4 regions of the Streptomyces sp. NPDC017890 genome follow, and region 1 is predicted to be linked to each of the others. Evidence: riboswitches for the same ligand, from Rfam matches in the RefSeq annotation. Region 1 holds a riboswitch; each other region holds the start of a gene.

Region 1 (4,810 bases):
GATGCGGGCCCGCGGGAGCCCGGGGAGGACTCAGCCGGCCCGGTGCACCACGGCGTCGCACAGCTCCACCAGCGCGGCCTTCGCCTCACACTCCCTGAGCGGAGCCAGCGCCGCCCGGGCGTCCTTGGCGTACCGGACCGTGTCCCGTCGCGCCTGCTCCAGCGCCGGGTGGGCGCGCAGCAGCCGCAGCGCCTCCGCGTGCCGCGCGTCGTCGCTCAGGTCGGAGTCCAGCAGCTCGCACAAGGCGATGTCCTCGGCGAGCCCCAGCCGGGCCGCCCGCTCGCGCAGCCGCAGCACCGGCAGGGTCGGGATGCCCTCGCGCAGGTCGGTCCCGGGCGTCTTCCCCGACTCCTGGGAGTCGGAGGCGATGTCCAGGACGTCGTCCGCGAGCTGGAAGGCCACGCCGAGCCGCTCGCCGTACTGGGTCAGCACGTCCACGACCGTCTCGTCGGCGCCGGACATCATCGCGCCGAACCGGCAGGAGACCGCCACCAGCGATCCCGTCTTGCCGCCCAGCACGTCCAGGTAGTGGTCCACCGGGTCCCGGCCGTCCTGCGGCCCCGCCGTCTCCAGGATCTGACCGGTGACGAGCCGTTCGAACGCCAGGGCCTGCACGCGGACCGCCTCGGGCCCGAGGTCGGCGAGGATCTGCGAGGCGCGGGCGAACAGGAAGTCGCCGGTGAGGACCGCGACCGAGTTGCCCCAACGGGTGTTGGCACTGGCCACGCCACGGCGCACGGCTGCCTCGTCCATGACGTCGTCGTGGTAGAGGGTGGCGAGGTGGGTCAGCTCCACGACGACGGCCGAGGGCACGATGCCGGGGGCATAGCGGTCGCCGAACTGGGCCGAGAGCATCACCAGCAGTGGCCGGAATCGTTTGCCGCCGGCCCGCACCAGATGCTGGGCGGCCTCCGTGATGAACGGAACCTCGCTTTTGGTTGCCTCAAGCAACCCTTCCTCGACAGCAACCAATCCGGCCTGGACATCGGCTTCCAGAGCCTGGTCCCGCACGCTCAGCCCGAACGGCCCGACGACGGTCACGAGGGGTCTCCTGTCTGCTGGTGTCTACTGGCGATTACCTGGTTTGTCGATAGGTCGCTGCCACCACTCAAGTCAGCGTATCCGGTCACCTTTCGATCACCGCTAGCGCCCACCGTTACAGGCTGGTCGGTATCGGATCATGCACAGTATGTTTTTGATCAGGTGATATGAGCAGGTATTGATCGACATCGCCAGGGCCGGAACCCGCCACCGAAGATCACATCACCCCTCCCAACGGCTCGCACGCCGAATACGTCACCCACTCGGCCCACTGCGCCCCCACCCCGAACGGATGCCCCCGCAGTGCGCGGAAACACCGGTCCGGGCGGGGTCGCGCACGGGGCACGCACGGCGATGGGCCCGCCCGGTCGCCGATCGGCACCCGAAGACCTCCCCACCGACGGCCGATTGGCCCCAATCATCCCTAATGCCCGATTCACCCCTCTTGACGGAGCGGGTGAGTTGGCTCACTCCTCCACACCCGCAGGCAACCCCGCCGCCGGCTGCGCCCTCCCTTTGCCCCGCAAGCCAGTTGAGCCTTGGCAGCCGCAAAGGATCAAGTACCCCAAACCCCCCAGACCAAGGTCAACAGGCGCGTTGGGTGATTCCTGCACTTGTTTCGGACATGTGCTGTCGCATACGTTCCCGGCCTGTCGGGTGGACGCCGAATCCTGCCACCGCCCGAACGCACAGTCATCCGCCAACAAACTCGCAGGCAGGAGCGGGGGACCCAGGTAAGCCGCCGCACCGGTCACCACCGGAGCGGCTCGGGGTGAAGCCGTGCCCGTCAGGGCCCGGCCGGGCACCTCCCCGCCCGAACCCGACAGCTCACCTCGCAGGCGTAAGGAGAGGGACTCACACATGTCTGCCAACGGTCAGAACCGTCACGCCCGGACCAGCCGCCTCGCCCGCAAGCTGGCCGTGGCCGGCACCGGCGCCGCCGTGCTCGCCCTGCCGATCATCGGCGCCACCAGCGCGTCCGCGGCCACCCCGGCCGCCACCACGACCGCCGCGACCGCCACCGCCGCGGCGACGACGTACCCGGACAACCTCGACGGCTGGATCCGGGAGTCGCTCGACATCATGGCCCAGCACGGCATCCCCGGGACGTACGAAGGCATCCACCGCAACATCATGCGGGAGTCGTCCGGCAACCCGCTCGCCATCAACAACTGGGACATCAACGCCATCAACGGCACCCCGTCCAAGGGCCTGCTCCAGGTGATCGCCCCGACCTTCGAGGCGTACCACGTGCCCGGCACCTCCTGGGACCCGTACGACCCGGTCGCCAACATCACCGCGGCCTGCAACTACGCGGCCGACCGGTACGGCTCGATGGACAACGTCTTCGGCGCGTACTGAGCCGCGACGGCTGAGTCGGCACCGGCTCGCCCGTACCGCCTGAACCGCGACGGGCGAGCCGTACCGACTGCCCGTACCGACTGGGCCATCACGGCCGAGCCGTACCGACTGCCCGTACCGACTGGGCCATCACGGCCGAGCCGTACCGACTGCCCGTACCGACTGAGCCATGATGGCTGAGCCGTACCGACTGGGCCGTGGTGGCTGAGCCGTACTAAGGGGCTCCGAAGATCCGCTCGAGGACGACGGCCACGCCGTCGTCCTCGTTCGTCGTGGTGACCTCGTCGGCCACCGCCTTGAGTTCGGGGTGGGCACCGGCCATGGCGACACCGTGGGCGGCCCAGTCGAACATGGGGATGTCGTTGGGCATGTCCCCGAAGGCGATCGTCCGCCGCCGGCTCAGCCCCAGACGCTCGGCGGCCAGCGCCAGGCCGGTCGCCTTGGTGATGCCGCACGGCTGGAGCTCCACCGTCCCCGGCCCCGACATGGTGACCGTCGCGAGGGAACCCACCACCGCGCGCGCCGTCGACGCCAACTCGTCGTCGGACAGCTCGGGGTGGCGCAGCAGGACCTTGCTGATCGGTGTGCTCCAGAGTTCGTCGCGCCGCTCGACCCGCACCGCGGGCAGCGTCGGGTGGGGCATCAGGTACCCCGGCTCGATGAGGGTGAGGCCGTCGACGCCGTCCTGGTCGACCGCGGCGTGCACCTGCCCGACCTCGGCCTCGATCTTGCCGAGCGCGGTCTCGGCCAGTTCCCGGTCCAGGGTGACCGACCACAGCATCCGGTGCGCGCCGGCGTCGTACACCTGCGCGCCCTGGCCGCACACCGCGAGCCCCGTGCAGCCGAGGCGGTCGAGCAGGGACCGTACCCGGGGGGCCGGCCGCCCCGTCACCACCAGATGCCGCGCACCGGCCTGAGCCACCCGCGCCAGCGCGGCCAGCGACCGGTCGGAGACGGTGTCGTCGCCGCGGAGCAGCGTGCCGTCGAGGTCGGTGGCGACGAGTGAATACGCGGTGCGGTCCATGATCAGAGAATACGGACACCGCACCTGTCCGACTCACCAGCGATCGCATCCGAACGAGGACGCGCGAGTCCGGCACGAGTGCGCACGAGTAGGGCACATGGACGCACGAGGACGCTCGAACCTGTCCGAAACCTGGCACATCATCGGCTAAAGCCGGTTCAAGGCCTGTGCACCGGTTGGCAACAACATGGTCCGCTACCTACCGACCGGGTGGCCCCCGGGGGTACCTTCCTGTTGTCCAGGGGGAACTTGATCGGGGGGTCGGGTTGAACAGCGGACGTGTGCGCGTGCTCAGGCCGGAGGAACTGGGCGAGGGGGAACGGGAGCACTGGCGGGAGCTGCGCGCCAAGTCGACGGCACCACGCAATCCCTTCATGGAGCCGGAGTTCACCGACGTCGTGGGCCGGGTACGGCCGCGGGCGCGGGTGGCGGTGGTGTACGACGGCGGGGAGGCGGCCGGTTTCCTGCCGCACGAGCGCGGGCCGCTGGGCCAGGGCCGGGCGATCGGGCTCGGGGTGTCGGACTGCCAGGGCGCGGTGCTGCGCCAGGACCTCGCCCCGGACACCCGTGAACTGCTGCGGGCGTGCTCCTTGTCGAGCTTCGCCTTCGACAACCTGGAGGCGGAGCAGGAGCTGTTCGTGCCGCACGCCGCCGAGGAGTTCACCACCTACGTCATCGACGTGGAGCAGGGGTACGAGGCGTACGAGAGCGTACTGCGCGACCGGTCGCCGAAGTTCCTCAAGACCACCCTCGCCAAGGAGCGCAGGCTCGGCCGCCAGGTCGGTGACGTGCGCTTCGTCTTCGACGAGCGTGATCCGGCCGCGCTGCGCACGCTCATGGAGTGGAAGTCGGCGCAGTACCGCAGGACGGGGCGCCGGGACCGGTTCGCACAGGAGTGGATCAGCCGGCTCGTGGCACGGCTGGCCGAGACCCGGGCAGCGGAGTGCACCGGCACGCTGTCCGTGCTCTACGCCGACGGCCGGCCGGTCGCCGCCCACTTCGGGCTGCGCTCGGCGACGGTGCTGGCCTGCTGGTTCCCGGCGTACGACCTGGACTTCGCCAAGTACTCGCCGGGGCTGGTCCTGCACCTGCGGATGGCCGAGGCCGCCGCCGCCGAGGGCATCGGCATGCTCGACATGGGGAGGGGCGCGGCGGAGTACAAGGACTCGCTGAAGACCGGTGAACTGCCCGTGTACGAGGGAGCGGTGACGCGTCCGGGGGCGGGCGCCGCGCTCCACTGGCTCGGCCGCGAGCCGGCCCGCCGCGCGCACGGCTTCGTGCGCGAACGGCCCCGGCTGGCGTCGCTGGCGGTACGGACGTTGAGGGGCGCGGCCCGGCTTCGCCGGTCGTGACGGAGGGCAACCACGAGGGGGTGGGGCGCAT
Region 2 (4,810 bases), on a different contig from region 1:
CCTCACCGTCCTCGGCGGAGGCGAGTCCTCCCGCCTGTACAACCGGCTGGTACGCCGCGACCGCACGGCCGTCGCCGCCGGGTTCGGCCTGCTGCGGCTCGCCGGAGCGCCCTCCCTGGGGTGGCTGGACGTGAAGACGTCCGGTGACGTCGAGGTGCCGGTCATCGAGTCCGCCATCGACGAGGAGCTCGCCCGGTTCGCCGAGGAGGGCCCCACGCCGGAGGAGATGGAGCGCGCCCAGGCCCAGTTGGAGCGCGAGTGGCTGGACCGCCTGGGCACGGTCGCGGGCCGCGCCGACGAACTGTGCCGGTACGCCGTCCTGTTCGGCGACCCGCAGCTCGCCCTCACCGCCGTACAGCGGGTGCTCGAGGTGACGGCCGAGGAGGTCCAGGAGGTCGCCAAGGCCCGCCTGCGCCCCGACAACCGCGCGGTGCTCGTCTACGAGCCGACCGCGCCCGCCGACGACGCCGACACGAACGCCACCGACGAGAACGAGGAGGCGGCCAAGTGACCGAGCTCGCCACCATGGAATTCCACTCGCAGCCGCAGGCCGGCGAGCCCAAGCCGTGGGCGTTTCCGGCCCCGGAGCGCGGCAGCCTCGACAACGGCCTCACCGTGCTGCGCTGCCACCGCCCCGGCCAGCAGGTCGTCGCTGTCGAGGTCAATCTGGACGCGCCCCTCGACACCGAACCGGCCGGCCTCGACGGCCTCGCCACGATCATGGCGCGTGCCTTCTCCGAGGGCACCGACAAGCACTCCGCCGAGGAGTTCGCCGCCGAGCTGGAGCGCTGCGGCGCCACCCTCGACGCACACGCCGACCACCCCGGCGTCCGGCTGAGCCTGGAAGTGCCCGTCTCGCGCCTCGCCAAGGCCCTCGGCCTGGTCGCCGACGCCCTCCGGGCGCCCGCGTTCGCGGACAGCGAAGTCGAGCGGCTGGTCCGCAACCGGCTCGACGAGATCCCGCACGAGCTGGCCAACCCCGCCCGTCGCGCGGCCAAGGAGCTCTACAAGGAGCTCTTCCCGGCCGGGACGCGCATGTCGCGCCCGCGTCAGGGAACGGAGGAGACGGTCGCGAGCATCGACTCCGCGGCCGTACGCGCCTTCTACGAGAAGCACGTCCGACCCGCCACGGCCACCGCGGTGGTCGTCGGCGACCTCACCGGCGTCGACCTCGACGCGCTGCTCGGCGACACGCTGGGCGCGTGGACCGGCTCCGCCGCCGAGCCGCGTCCCGTGCCCCCGGTGACCGCCGACGACAGGGGCCGGGTCGTCATCGTGGACCGCCCCGGAGCCGTCCAGACGCAGCTGCTGATCGGCCGAACCGGCTCCGACCGGCACGACCGCGTGTGGCCCGCCCAGGTGCTCGGCACCTACTGCCTCGGCGGCACCCTCACCTCGCGCCTGGACCGCGTCCTGCGCGAGGAGAAGGGCTACACCTACGGTGTGCGGTCGTTCGCGCAGGTCCTGCGTTCGGCGCCCGACGGCACGGGGGCCGCCCTGCTGGCCATCAGCGGCTCCGTCGACACCCCCAACACCGGTCCCGCACTGGAGGACCTGTGGACGGTGCTGCGCAAGGTCGCGAAGGGCGGGCTCACCGACGCCGAGCGCGACGTCGCCGTGCAGAACCTGGTCGGTGTGGCGCCGCTGAAGTACGAGACGGCGGCGGCCGTGGCGGGCACGCTGGCCGACCAGGTCGAACAGCACCTGCCCGACGACTACCAGGCCACGCTCTACCGCCAACTCGCCGCCACGGGCACCGTGGAGGCCACGGCGGCGGTCGTGAACGCCTTCCCGGTGGACCGTCTGGTGACGGTCCTCGTCGGCGACGCGGCGCAGATCAAGGAGCCCGTCGAGGCCCTGGGCATCGGTGAAGTGACCGTCGTGGCGGCCGAGTAGCGGCACGCGCGCGTGGCGGCCCTGGTGACCACAGTGTCACCAGGGCCGCCATTTGTCCGAATTGAGGGAGTGGCTGACCGTCTGCCCTGTGGCGTGCGCTACAAAAAGCCTGTTGCGTTTGAGGATTGAAGACACCACGTTTAGCGTCGTCCGGGCTGTTCGTCAGGCAGTGCGCCGCACCCGCGGCACCGGACAGTCATCGCCGAGTCCCCGTACGGCGCGAGCCAGGGGAGCCGGGGACCCATCGCAGTCCCTGGGGTGAATCGGACGCCCGCGCGTGCAGCGAGGGGGTCCGTAGGAGACCTTCCTGCTCCGAACCCGTCAGCTAACCCGGTAGGCGAGAGGGAAGGAAAGGACCAGCCTCTACATGGCGTTCACGCGCGCCACCGGTAAGCACCGCCGTCCCAGCCGGATGCACCGCACCACCGCCCGCGCGGCGGGTGTCGCGGCCCTCGCCACCACCGGCGTCGTCGGCACCCTCGCGGCTCCGGCGCTCGCCGCCGAGTCCGAGGCGGAGCAGAGCGGACTCACCCCGGTCGTCACCATCGGGGACGCCGTAGCCGACGAGATCGACGCCCAGGCCACCGCGCAGAAGCGTGCCGCGCTGGACGCCGCCGCCCGTGAGGCGGCCCAGGAGGCCGCACGCGAGCGGGCCGCCGAGGCGGCCGAGGAGGCGCGCGAGGCCAAGGAACGCGCCGCACGCGAGGCGGAGCGCAAGCGCCTCAACACCTTCGTGTCGCCGATCACCGCCTCCTACGTCTCCACCGCCTACCAGGCCGGCAGCTCGCTGTGGTCCTCGGGCAGCCACACCGGCATCGACTTCCACGCCGCGAGCGGCACCCCTGTGCACGCGGTCGGCGTCGGCACCGTCGTCGAGGCCGGCTGGGGCGGGGCGTACGGCAACCAGGTCGTGATCAAGATGCACGACGGCACGTACACGCAGTACGGCCACCTGTCCTCCATCGGCGTCTCGGTCGGCCAGGCGGTCGCCCCCGGTCAGCAGATCGGCCTCTCCGGTGCCACCGGCAACGTCACCGGAGCGCACCTGCACTTCGAGGCCCGTACGAGCCCCGAGTACGGCTCGGACCTGGACCCGGTCGCCTATCTCCGCTCCCACGGCGTGAACGTCTGACGACGGACGGTACGGAAATGCGAATGCCCCGGCTCACGAGCCGGGGCATTCGCATTTCCGTACGCGGTCCAGAGGCCGTCGCTGTCCAAAAGATGCCCATGAAATCCGCCTGGCCGTCGGAATATCCGCTCGATTGGCCTAGAGTCACTGCACACGCGTCAATCGTCGACGTTTCACGGGGATTAAGGCGGAGGTCGGGCATGCGTATTCCGGCGCACTCGGTGTGCACGGCGATCCGGGACGACATCGTCGCCGGCGTACACGGGCGCGGCAGCCGGCTCACCGAGGAACTGCTCGCCCGCCGCTACGGAGTCTCCCGCGTCCCGGTCCGTGAGGCCTTGCGCACGCTGGAGGCCGAAGGTTTCGTGGTGACCCGGCGGCACGCGGGCGCGTGCGTGGCGGAACCCACCGAGCAGGAGGCCGCCGACCTGCTGGAGACCCGCACGCTCCTCGAACCCCTCGGCGCCTCCCGGGCCGCCCGGCGCCGCACCGAGGTCCACCTCAAGGTGCTGCGCGGACTGGTCAGGCTGGGTCAGGAGCGCGCCAGGCAGGGCAACAGCGAGGATCTGCGCTCCCTGGGCGGCTGGTTCCACGACACCCTCGCCCAGGCCGCGGGCAGCCCCTCGTTGACGGCGTTGCTGACCCAGCTGCGCCACAAGATCGCCTGGATGTACATCGTGGAAGCGCCGGCCGGACCCGTGGAGTACTGGGCGGAGCACGGCGCGATCGTCGATGCGGTGGCCCGGGGTGACAGCGAGCGCGCGCGGGCGCTCATGGCGCTGCACACCGAGAGGTCGAAGCCGGGACACCGGCTGCGATTCGCCTCAGAAGGCGAACGGACGAGGCGGGTGAGCGAATCGCCGCGTGAGGGAATCGCAACGTCCCGTAAACACGCCGAGCCTGCGGGCTTAACACGGGGGCCGTATACAAAGAGGAAGTAATTCGGGGGCTGTTTTTCTGCTGCCCGAATACGCGCCTGTGTACCGGCGTGCCTGTCCGGATGCCTGGGCGAGAGCGAAGCGGAAAAGGAATTGAAAAGGCCCGCCCGGTGGTCCCGGGCGGGCCTTTCGGTGCCGCTGTCCGTCAGACGGTCGGTTCAGACGGTTCAGACGGCTCAGACGGTCTCGGGAAGCTCCTCGAGTCCTTCGGAGACCAGCTTCGCCAGCCGCTCCAGGGCGGCGTCCGCGCCCTCGGCGTCGGAGGCGAGGACGATCTCCTCGCCGCCCTGGGCGCCGAGGCCGAGGACGGCCAGCATGGAGGCCGCGTTGACGGGGGAGCCGTCGGCCTTGGCGATCGTCACCGGGACGCCTGTGGCCGTGGCGGCTCGGACGAAGATGGAGGCGGGGCGGGCGTGGAGACCCTCGGCCCAGCCGACGTTGACGCGGCGCTCAGCCATGTGATGCTGCCCTTCAGGTAATCAGGGGTTCATGTTGTCTAGACCAGTCTTGTCTAGACCAGTTTCCCACATCGTGAAGCGTGCCGGGACGACGCCGTGCGCCTCCCACGTGGTCGCCGGACCGCGGCCTCGGTCCGGGCTCCGTCCTCCACAGACTGCCTCGCGCCGTTGTCGTACGCGAGCCGTACTCTGGGGCCCATGCAGACCTCGTCGGACCGGCACGAGTACCCCGCCCACTGGGAGGCCGACGTGGTGCTGCGCGACGGCGGCACCGCGCGCGTCCGCCCCATCACCGTTGATGACGCCGAGCGCCTGGTCAGCTTCTACGAGCAGGTCTCCGACGAGTCGAAGTACTACCGCTTCTTCGCGCCGTACCCTCGCCTGTC
Region 3 (4,810 bases), on a different contig from region 1:
GATGGCCTCGAAGGCGCCCGTTGAGGCGCCGGACGGAACGGCGGCACGACCCGTGCTGCCGTCGTCGAGGCCGACCTCGACCTCGACCGTGGGGTTGCCTCGGGAGTCCAGGATTTCCCGGGCTACGACGACGTCGATGGACGGCACGAGCATCTCCTTCTTCAATGTGACGCTTCGGTGTGACGCGCGGGTCCACAGGACCGCAGCGGCTCTGCGGGACCGAGCCTAACCGGCTCCGGGCGATCGGCCAGCCGATCGCCCACCCGCTGGACAGAACCGAGAGTAAATTGTTTCCGAACGGAACAAAGACGTTTCCGGAAACCGGTCCGGATTCGGGGCGTGAAAAACCCGCCCCGGTGCGTACGGGGGAACACGCACCGGGGCGGGAGCAAGGGGGCCGCCGCTTACTTCAGGTGCAGCTGCTGGCCCGGGTAGATCAGGTCGGCGTCGTCGACGATGTCGTCGTTCAGCTTGAACAGCTTCGCCCAGCCGCCCTTGACGTCGTGCTCCTCGGCGATCGAGCTGAGGGTGTCGCCCTCGACGACCTCGTACTCGCCGTCGCCCTTCTCGACCTTCTTGCCGGTCGGGGTGGTGACGGTCTCCTTCTTGGCGGCCGGGCGCTCGTCGGAGCGGGAGGCCTTCTGCTCGGTGGAGCGGTCGGCGGTGGAGCCGCCGCTCTGGCTCTGCGAGCTCTCGGAGCTGCCGGAGCCCTGCGCGGAACCGCTGCCCTGGCTCTCGCTCTCGCCGGAGCCGCCGCCGGTGTACGCGGCGTTCGACAGGCCGGTACCGCAGACCGGCCAGGCACCCTTGCCCTGGCCCGCGAGCACCTTCTCGGCGATCTCGATCTGCTGCGCCTTGCTGGCCTGGTCGGCGGTGGCGGCGTACTGCGTGCCGCCGTAGCCGGCCCAGGTGGAGGCGGAGAACTGCAGACCGCCGTAGTAACCGTTGCCGGTGTTGATGGACCAGTTGCCGCCGGACTCGCACTGGGCGACGGTGTCCCACTCGGAGGCGGTGGCGGCGGAGGCGTTGCCGGCCGCCATCAGCGGGGCGGCGACGGCGGCACCGGTGACGCCGGCGACGGCGATGACGCGGGTGGCCTTGGACGGGCGACGGTGCTTGCCCTTGCCGGAAAACAGCATGGTTGATCCCCTCACCGACGCCTGCGAGGTGAGCTGTCGGGTTCGGGCCGGTTGAGTTGCCCGGCCGGGTTCCTCGCGGAACTCGGCTCCACCCCTAGCCACTCCGGTTCAACTGCCCGGCGCGGCACTTACCTTGGGTCCCCCGCTCCTGCCTTCGGCGCTTGACGCGACGACTGTTCCCGGACGGCCGCTGGCAGGATTCGGCGTTGCGGCAGCCGGGGCCCGCGATGGCGAGCGGTCATGACCGTAGACACGCGCTCCGCGGTTTTTCAAAGACGATCACGGCTTCTGAGACCTATCTCTCACGAGATCCAAAACGGACATAGAGTCTCTAACCGTGACGTGAACTCCCTCTACTTTTCACCCGTTTCGCCCGTGAGCGTGAGCGTCTGACCGGGCAGGATGTGGTCCGGGTCGGCCCCCACGACCTCCTTGTTGCCGACGTAGAGCGCATGCCACCCGCCGTCCACGTCGAGGGAGTCGGCGATGCCCCAGAGACTGTCGCCGGAGCGCACGGTGTAGGAGCCGTCCACGGCCTGGCGTGCCTCACCCTCGCCGCGCGAGGCGTGCCGCCCCGACGACTCGGCCGTGCGGCCGTCCGCCACCCCCTCGTCGGCACTGCCGCCTCGATGCCGGCCCGCGCCGGACTCGTCCGTGTCGGTGAGAGCCGAAGAGCCCTCGCTCTGCCCCGGCTTGTCCGATTCGCCGACCTCCGGAGAGGTCGTGGGCGAAGCGCCGGTGTCGCGCGGACCGGTGCTCTTCCTGGGGTCGGTTTCAGGGGACGTGTCGGACTTGGTCGTATCGTCCCCACGGTCCGACGAGGAGTCAGGGGAGGGCGAGGCCGGGGAGGAAGGGGAGGAGGGGGATGCCTCGGACGTGGGTTTGGACGGCTCCGACGGCTGGGACGCCTCCGTCGAGCCGGACGAGCTGGTCAGGCCGGGGGTGTCCGACGTCCCCGAGGTGTCCGATCCCTCCGACGAGCCGTCACCCGCCGCACCCGTGCCACCGCCGACGGACGCCGAGTCGTTGCCCAGGCCCGCGAGCAGACCACAGGTCGGCCAGGCGGCGATGCCCTGGTCCGCGTGCAGCTTCTCGGCGACTCTCACCTGCTGGGAGCGGCTGGCCTGGTCGGCACTGGGTGCGTACTCCAGGCCGCCGTACTGCTCCCAGGCGTCCTGGGACAGCTGCAGGCCGCCGTAGTACCCGTTGCCGCTGTTCTGGCTCCAGGCGCCGCCGGTCTCGCACTCGGCGACCCGGTCCCAGTTCGCCCCGTCGGCCGCGTGGGCGCCGGTGGCACCGAGGAGTGGGATCGCGATGGCGGAGCCGGTCACTCCGGCGGCGACGACCAGGGCGGGAGCCTGGCGGGGGCGGCGGTGACGACCGTTCCCGGAGAGCATGCGACGACCTTTCACGAGACAACGGGGACCGCGCGACGGGTGATGCTCGGGGCGCCACGCTGATTCGTGAACGTATAGGCAGATGATCGCTTGTCACAAGTTCATGCCGCGCAGATCACGTGAAGATCACAGAGTTGAGCGCGTGTCACCTTTGCGTCGGAGACGGGCCCTTGCCCGCCCACGAAGGACCATCGCCCGACCCCGACCCCGACGACGACGGACCATCGCCCGACGACGACTCGACCGGAGTGAACGAGACGGGCAGGGTGCGCAGCCCGCGCATGATGAGTCCGCCGCGCCAGCGCAGCTCGGCCGGCTCCGCTGCGAGGCGCAGGTCCGGCAGGCGGGTGAGGAGCGTGCCGAGCGCGGTCTGCCCCTCCAGCCGGGCGAGCGGGGCGCCGAGGCAGTAGTGGATGCCGTGGCCGTACCCGAGGTGCTGGCTGTCCCGGCGGGAGAGGTCCAGGGTGTCGGGGTCCGTGAACCGCTCCGGGTCCCGGTCGGCGGCGGCGAGGACGACGAGGACGGGGTCGCCGGCCGCGATCTCCTGCCCGGCGATGGTGAGCGGCCGGGTGGCGAAGCGCCAGGTGGCCAGCTCCACCGGGCCGTCGTAGCGGAGGAGTTCCTCGACGCCCGTCTCCAGCAGGGCGTGCTCGCCCGCGGCGAGGGACGTCTGCAGGCGGGCTCGCTGCCCGGGGTGGGTGAGCAGGGCGTACGTGCCGTTGCCGATGAGATTGACCGTGGTCTCGAATCCTGCGAAGAGCAGGATGAAGGCCATCGCCGCGGCCTCGTTCTCGGTGAGGTGTTCACCGTGGTCGGAGGCGCGGATGAGCGCCGAGATGAGGTCCTCACCGGGGCCGGGCTCGGGCGGCAGCGCCGCGCGCTTGCGGTGGATGAGGTCGGCGAGGTAGCCCCGCATCTTCTTCACCGACCGGGCGACCCCGCCCCGCGGTCCGCCGCCGTGACGGATCATCATGCCCGCCCAGTCCCGGAAGTCGTCCTGGTCCTCGCGGGGTACGCCGAGCAGGTCGCAGATGGCGTAGATGGGCAGCGGGAAGGCGAACTCGTGGATCAGGTCGGCGGAGCCGGTGGCGGCGAACCGGTCGATGAGGCCGTCGGCGAGCTCCTGCACCCGGGGCGCGAACTCGGCGACCCGGCGGGGCGTGAACGCCTTGCTGACCAGCCGCCGCAGCCGGGTGTGGTCCGGCGGGTCGATGTTCAGCAGATGGGTCATGAGCTCGGCCTTCCGCTCCCCCGGAATGCCAGTCTTGCCCTTGGCGTGCGCGGGCTCGTCGTGATGCGCCGGGTTCTTCGACAGCCGCGGGTCGGCGAGGGCCTGCTTGGCGTCGGCGTACCGGGTGACCAGCCAGGCCTCCACCCCGCTGGGCAGCCGGGTGCGGTGCACGGGGGCGTGCTCGCGCAGCCAGGCGTAGGCGGGGTAGGGGTCGCTGGCGAACTCCCAGGTGAACAGCTCGGGGGCGGGGCGGTCGGGCGTGGAGTGGTCGGTCACCCCTTGACCGTATCCGGGAGGCCGGAGGTGTCCCGGGCGCCGGTGTGCCTTCCGCCGGGGCCCCGGGCGGCGCCGGACTCAGTGCCCGGCGTGCTCCGCCTCCCGGATCGCGTCCCGGTACGCACGTGCCGCCGCTCTCAGTGCCGCCTCCGGGTCCGTGCCCTCTGACTCGGCGCGTGCCGCCAGGGCGAGGAGCTCGTAGCCGATGCCCTCGCCGGAAGGGAGGGGGACCGGGAGGCCCGCGGTCCGGACGCGGGAGGCGAGCTTGGCGGCGAGGGCGAGGCCGGGCTGGCCGAGGGGGACGCCCTCGGTGACCGAGGTACGCTGCTTCTCTGCCGCCTTGGTGCGCAGCCAGTGCTCCCTGACCTCCTCGGGGGTGGAGGCCGTCTCGTCGCCGAAGACGTGCGGATGGCGGTGGATCAGCTTGGTGACGATGGTGCCGGCCACGTCGTCGACGGAGAACGGGGCGTCGGGGTCGTCCTCGGCGATGCGGGCGTGGAAGACGACCTGGAGGAGTACGTCGCCCAGTTCCTCGCGCAGTTCGTCACGGTCGCCGTCCTCGATCGCCTCGACGAGTTCGTACGCCTCCTCGATGGCGTACTTGGCCAGGCCCTTGTGGGTGCGCTCGGACGACCAGGGGCATTCGAGGCGGATGCGGTCCATGACCTGGACGAGGTCGAGCAGGCGCGCGCCCGGCAGGTCGTAGGAGGCGGGGAGCAGCTCGAGGTCCGGCATCCGGACGCGGCCCGATCCGGCGAGGCGGGCCA
Region 4 (4,810 bases), on a different contig from region 1:
ATCGAGCACCTGGTCAACGCGGCCCGGACGTTCATCTTCGACACCGGCCTCGCACCCGCGGCGGCGGGCGCGGCGCTGGCGGCGCTCACCCTGCTGCGTCATGAGCCCGAACGGGCGGCGCGGGCACGCGCGGTGGCGGCCGAACTGCACGCACGGCTGACCGCCCTGGGTCTTTCGGCGGTACGTCCGGACGCCGCGGTCGTCTCGGTGCGCGCCCCCTCCCCGGAGGGGGCCGTACGGTGGGCGGCCGACTGCCGTACGGCCGGCCTGTCCGTGGGCTGCTTCCGCCCTCCTTCCGTGCCCGACGGCGTCTCACGGCTCAGGCTGACCGCTCGTGCGGACCTCTCCGGGGAACAGATCGAACGTGCTGTGCGGGTGATCGGCGAAACGCGGCCATGAGTCGGCGTGACACGGCCGTGCGTCGCCCGATGCCCTGCCGGGGTCAGCGGCGGGGGATCCCGGCTGCGAACGACGCCCAGCTCCCGGGGGAGAAGAGCAGCGCGGGACCGGCCGGGTCCTTGGAGTCGCGCACGGCGAGCAGTCCGGCCCAGGGGCCGGCCGACGGCCGTGCCGTCTCGACGCAGTTGTTCGCCCCGGTGCTGTAGCTGCTGCGCAGCCACCGCACGCCGGGCAGATCGGTACTGGCAGGGATGTTCCGGGGGGATGCGGACACGGAGCCTGTCATGGTGCCTCCTTACGCGCCCGCCGCTGTCGCGGCGATGAAGTCCAACGAGTCCTCGGGCGAAAGGGCATGGGTCAGAAGAGCGTTGAAGGCCTCGGTGTAGGCCTCTAGGTCTTCTTTCCGTTCGAGGTGCAGGCTACTCGTCAAGTGGTCGAGAACAACCACGTCCAGATCAGAAGTGCTCGAAAAAGAAAAGATTACGAAAGGGCCGGTGACGCCGATGTGAGCCCCGGCGGCGAACGGCAGGACCTGGAGCCGGACATGGGGCAGACGCGCGGCATCCACCAGACGCGCCAGCTGACGGGCCATTACCCCGGGTCCGCCCACCTCCCGGCGCAGAACCGACTCGTCCAGGACCGCGCTCAGCTCCAGCGGCGGCCGCGCCCGCAGTACGTCCTGCCGGGCCAGCCGCACCTCCACCAGGGTGTCCAGCCGCTCCTCCGGCAGCCCGTCCACCGCGGCGCGCGTCACCGCGCGGGCGTACTCCGGTGTCTGCAGCAGCCCGGGGACCACGGTGGTCTCCAGCGTGCGCATCGCGCTCGCCTGGGACTCCAGGCTGATGAAGTCGCGGTAGGTCGGCGGCAGCACCCCTCGATAGGCGTGCCACCAGTGGTTCCGGCCGCCCGCGTCGTCGGAGCCGGCCAGTGTCACCAGCAGCTCCCGCAGCTGGTCGTCGTCGACGCCGTATGCGTCCAGCAGCAACCGCACGTCGGCCGGTTTGGCCCCGCTCGTCCCGGTCTCGATCCGGCTGACCTTCGACTGGTGCCAGCCCACCAGCCGGGCCGCCTCGCCGCTGGTGATACCCGCCGACGTCCGCTGGGCGCGCAGTTCCGCGCCCAGCTTTCGGCGGCGCACCACGGGACCGTGCTGCATGGGCCACTCCCCTTACTCCCTATGGGCCGTCCGAATACGCTCTGCCGTCGCAGAGTTCACCGCATCGAGCGACAGATATATGCATATCTTGGTGGATCGCCGTCCTTCACGGGCCGGTGATGGCAGTCTGGCGGCGAAGCACCAGTCCGGGACCGTACTCGAACCATCCGCCCCGTGTCGGGCTGCGGTCCCGTGGGAAGGGACGACGTCGCCATGGCAGACCATCTGGAAGCATCCGTCACTCTGCCGAGCGATCCCGCTTCGGTGGCCGCCGCGCGTACCTATGTGGTCGGCACGCTGGCGGAGTGGGGCCTGCCGGCGGACACCGACGTGTCCGAAACCGTCCGGCTCATCGTCTCCGAGCTGACGACCAACGCGGTTCAGCACACGTTCGGGCAGTCACCCACCTTCACGGTGGACCTCGTGCTCGACCGCGACGCGAGACTGCGCGTCGGCGTCACCGACAGCCATCCGCGGTTTCCCAAGCGTCTGCCCGCCGCCGTCCAGCAGGACAACGGCCGCGGCATGGTGATCATCCGCTGGCTGGCGGCGGAGTGCGGCGGCAAGCTGAGGGTGCGGCCCACGCGCGAGGGCGGCAAGACCGTCTCCATCGAACTGCCCTGGACGCCGCCGGGCAGTCCGGTGCCCCCCGAGCCGGCCACGGCCGTGGGGCGGGCCTCGGGACGGCAGGAGCCCCAGCGGTGAGGCGCCGACTGTACTCGGCGCGCCGCAGAGGCGCACCGCGCGCCGGTCGACGCCGCCGGGACCGCCGGACCAGCGGCCTCGGCCTGTCGAGCGCGGGCAGGAGGGATACGCGTACCGGCACAGCGCGTCGCGGCGGGAACCCACCGGGACGGCCGGCCGGCCGTGGCCCGACTCCCCGCCCTTCAGGGCGAGGAGCGGAAGTCACTTGACCCGGCCGTACCAGACGCTGTTGGTCCAGATCTTCTGCAGACGGACCACATCCCCGGTCTTCGGGGCGTGCCAGACCTTCCCCTTCCCGGCGTAGATGCCGACGTGGTAGACGCTGCTGCCCGAGTGGAAGAAGACCAGGTCGCCGGCCTTGCGTTTCTTGGCGGAGATGTGACGGGTCTTGTTGTACTGCTGAGCCGCGGTGCGCGGCAGCTTCTTGCCGGCCTTCTTGAACGAATACAGGGTCAGCCCGGAGCAGTCGAACCTGCGTGGTCCGACGGCGCCCCATTTGTAGGGTGAACCCTTCTTGGAGGCCGCGATCTTGAGAGCCTTCGTCGCAAGAGCCGCCGCGGCCGCCTCGGAGGCGGCACCGGGGACCACGACAGATCCGCCGATGGCGGCGAGGGTGAGGGCCGAGGCCGTACCGGCACGGGCGATCAGCGACGGGACACGATTGAGCGCAGACATGCGCAACCCTTCGTCAGCCGCCTGTGAAGGATGACCTGTCGGATTCGGGCTGGCGAAGTTGCCCGGCCGCACGAGTGCGGCTTCACCCCAAGGGCTGCTCGGCCCGGCGTCCTCCTCGCGGAGATGACCGTTCCGGCGACCCGTCGTGCTCGGGTCCTCCACTCCTGCCGATCCACTCCTGTCGACCGGTCGTCCGGGCGGCGGCAGGACTCGGCGTCCGCCCGGACCGCCCCGCCGCTGCGGCGAGGGCTTGTCGTCAGTCACGGATCTTGTCTCGCCCAGAGGGAGAATCCCAACGGGACGTGCCCTTTGTGTTGTTACACACCACTCACCCGTTCGGGTGGACGCCTCCGCGTTCGACCCGTCACCGAGTGCGGTGACGACGCTGGGACCAGCGGCGCAGCGGATCATTCCACTGCGTGAGCACGAGGGTTGCGCAACTTCGGCCGGTCGGAAATCGATGGTGTTCCTACGCCGAAAGGGGGTACGCCGTTTGGTCCGTTTCACCCTCTGACGCGTCAACTCCCAAAACGCGGCGGAAGGCCGGCACGTGCCGCCCGCCGTTCACCGCCCAGCACGGGCGGCGCCCGGACCAGGGTGCCGGCGTGCAGTTCCGTCCCGCCCCGCCGATGGATCGGCGCCGGCGTGTCGCGCAGGGCCGTCGCCCTTGCCGGCCAGCGCCTGCGCGGCCCGCAGACCGTGACAGGTGTCGCCGACCCGCGCGGCTGTGAGGCGCCCGAGCAGATCGACGGCGTCCAGGTCACGGCCGGTCATCTCCGCTTCGGTGTGCGTCAGGGCCGGGCGGCGGAGGCGGTTCCCGTGGCAGCATCGGCGGCTCCCCTCGAACGGGAGCGGGGGGAGTGCCCCTTCGGGCGGGCACGATACGACCCACCAGGCCTCACTCCGCAGCCTGTTGGGGGTCGAGGGCCGCTTCGCACTCGAGGTCCGCGGTCATCTGCTCGGAGGTGCGGCCCGTGTGTCGCATGAGGATCTCCGGCGAGCGAACACAGATGCGGACCAACCTGCCGACATGTAGCGCGAGTTCACTGGCCTGCCCCCTCCGCCGGGTCGGCGAGCACGAGCTGATGGATCACCACCCGCGCGCCCGCTCACCCGAGTCCATGGCACCGCCGCCGCCCCCGCGCACGCGAGCGCCACCGTTTCGGCATCGCTGCGGAACACGGGGCCCGAACCCGACGTGGTGGCCGGCCGGGTTCAGGAGGCTGCCGCGAACCCGACGTGGTGGCCGGCCGGGTTCAGGAGGCTGCCGGTGCCGGGGTCCGGTCGGGCGCCGGTGAGGCGCCGTGTGCGCGGTGTCGCAGCGCGCCGCCGAGCAGGACCGCGCCCAGACCCAGCAGGGACCAGCACGTCAGCGTGAGCGCGGGGCCGGTGGCCGCGGCACCGTCGAAGAAGGACACCGAGCGCAGCAGCGAGCCGCCCGCCCCCGGCGGCAGCCACTGGCCGATCGCGCCGGCCGGTCGGGGCAGCATCTGAGGCGCCGAGGACGCGCCGGAGAAGGGGTTGCCCAGCAGCATGATCACGGCCGCGCCCAGCCCGAGACCCGCCCGCCCGAACAGCGCCCCGAGCCCGGCGACGCCCGCGCCGACTGCCAGGGCCGACAGGCCGAGCACACCGGCCACGGCCCACCAGTCACCGGTGACCACCCCGAGCCAGCTGTGCGCGACCGCCGCCGCGACCGCGCCTGTCGACGCGGCGGCGCCGGCCACCGCGACGACCGCCCGCACCCCGCGCAGCCCCAGCAGGGTCACCACGGCGCCGGTCGCGATCCCGGCCAGTGCGAGCGGCAGTACGCTCGCGCCCAGGGCCGCGCCGCGCGGATCCGCCTCGGGGGCGGGTACCACGTCGACGACCTGG

The links. A riboswitch is a leader RNA that binds a small molecule or an ion and turns the genes downstream of it on or off. The one in region 1 is predicted to bind cyclic di-AMP.
Region 2: it holds a riboswitch for cyclic di-AMP, as region 1 does, so the genes downstream of both, ACH4F2_RS27225 (M23 family metallopeptidase) here and ACH4F2_RS03565 (transglycosylase SLT domain-containing protein) in region 1, are expected to answer to the same signal.
Region 3: it holds a riboswitch for cyclic di-AMP, as region 1 does, so the genes downstream of both, ACH4F2_RS17890 (transglycosylase family protein) here and ACH4F2_RS03565 (transglycosylase SLT domain-containing protein) in region 1, are expected to answer to the same signal.
Region 4: it holds a riboswitch for cyclic di-AMP, as region 1 does, so the genes downstream of both, ACH4F2_RS23035 (C40 family peptidase) here and ACH4F2_RS03565 (transglycosylase SLT domain-containing protein) in region 1, are expected to answer to the same signal.

The regions. Positions count from the first base shown of each region.
Region 1 covers NZ_JBIRHU010000002.1:149,432-154,241, reverse strand. The annotation lists gene ACH4F2_RS03570 (polyprenyl synthetase family protein) at 31-1,041, opposite strand; cyclic di-AMP (ydaO/yuaA leader) riboswitch at 1,730-1,897, shown strand; gene ACH4F2_RS03565 (transglycosylase SLT domain-containing protein) at 1,903-2,403, shown strand; gene ACH4F2_RS03560 (HAD family hydrolase) at 2,618-3,427, opposite strand; gene ACH4F2_RS03555 (GNAT family N-acetyltransferase) at 3,694-4,779, shown strand; gene ACH4F2_RS03550 (glycosyltransferase) at 4,809-4,810, shown strand, end outside.
Region 2 covers NZ_JBIRHU010000022.1:111,514-116,323, forward strand. The annotation lists gene ACH4F2_RS27215 (M16 family metallopeptidase) at 1-511, shown strand, start outside; gene ACH4F2_RS27220 (M16 family metallopeptidase) at 508-1,896, shown strand; cyclic di-AMP (ydaO/yuaA leader) riboswitch at 2,087-2,251, shown strand; gene ACH4F2_RS27225 (M23 family metallopeptidase) at 2,264-3,028, shown strand; gene ACH4F2_RS27230 (GntR family transcriptional regulator) at 3,229-3,969, shown strand; gene ACH4F2_RS27235 (HPr family phosphocarrier protein) at 4,143-4,424, opposite strand; gene ACH4F2_RS27240 (GNAT family N-acetyltransferase) at 4,623-4,810, shown strand, end outside.
Region 3 covers NZ_JBIRHU010000012.1:146,446-151,255, reverse strand. The annotation lists gene eno (phosphopyruvate hydratase) at 1-147, opposite strand, end outside; gene ACH4F2_RS17890 (transglycosylase family protein) at 405-1,139, opposite strand; cyclic di-AMP (ydaO/yuaA leader) riboswitch at 1,143-1,309, opposite strand; gene ACH4F2_RS17885 (transglycosylase family protein) at 1,493-2,536, opposite strand; gene ACH4F2_RS17880 (cytochrome P450) at 2,682-4,043, opposite strand; gene ACH4F2_RS17875 (nucleoside triphosphate pyrophosphohydrolase) at 4,122-4,810, opposite strand, start outside.
Region 4 covers NZ_JBIRHU010000017.1:143,012-147,821, forward strand. The annotation lists gene ACH4F2_RS23015 (8-amino-7-oxononanoate synthase) at 1-399, shown strand, start outside; gene ACH4F2_RS23020 (DUF397 domain-containing protein) at 443-673, opposite strand; gene ACH4F2_RS23025 (helix-turn-helix domain-containing protein) at 695-1,555, opposite strand; gene ACH4F2_RS23030 (ATP-binding protein) at 1,769-2,260, shown strand; gene ACH4F2_RS23035 (C40 family peptidase) at 2,462-2,935, opposite strand; cyclic di-AMP (ydaO/yuaA leader) riboswitch at 2,939-3,083, opposite strand; gene ACH4F2_RS23040 (ATP-dependent Clp protease proteolytic subunit) at 3,834-4,022, opposite strand; gene ACH4F2_RS23045 (ABC transporter permease) at 4,192-4,810, opposite strand, start outside.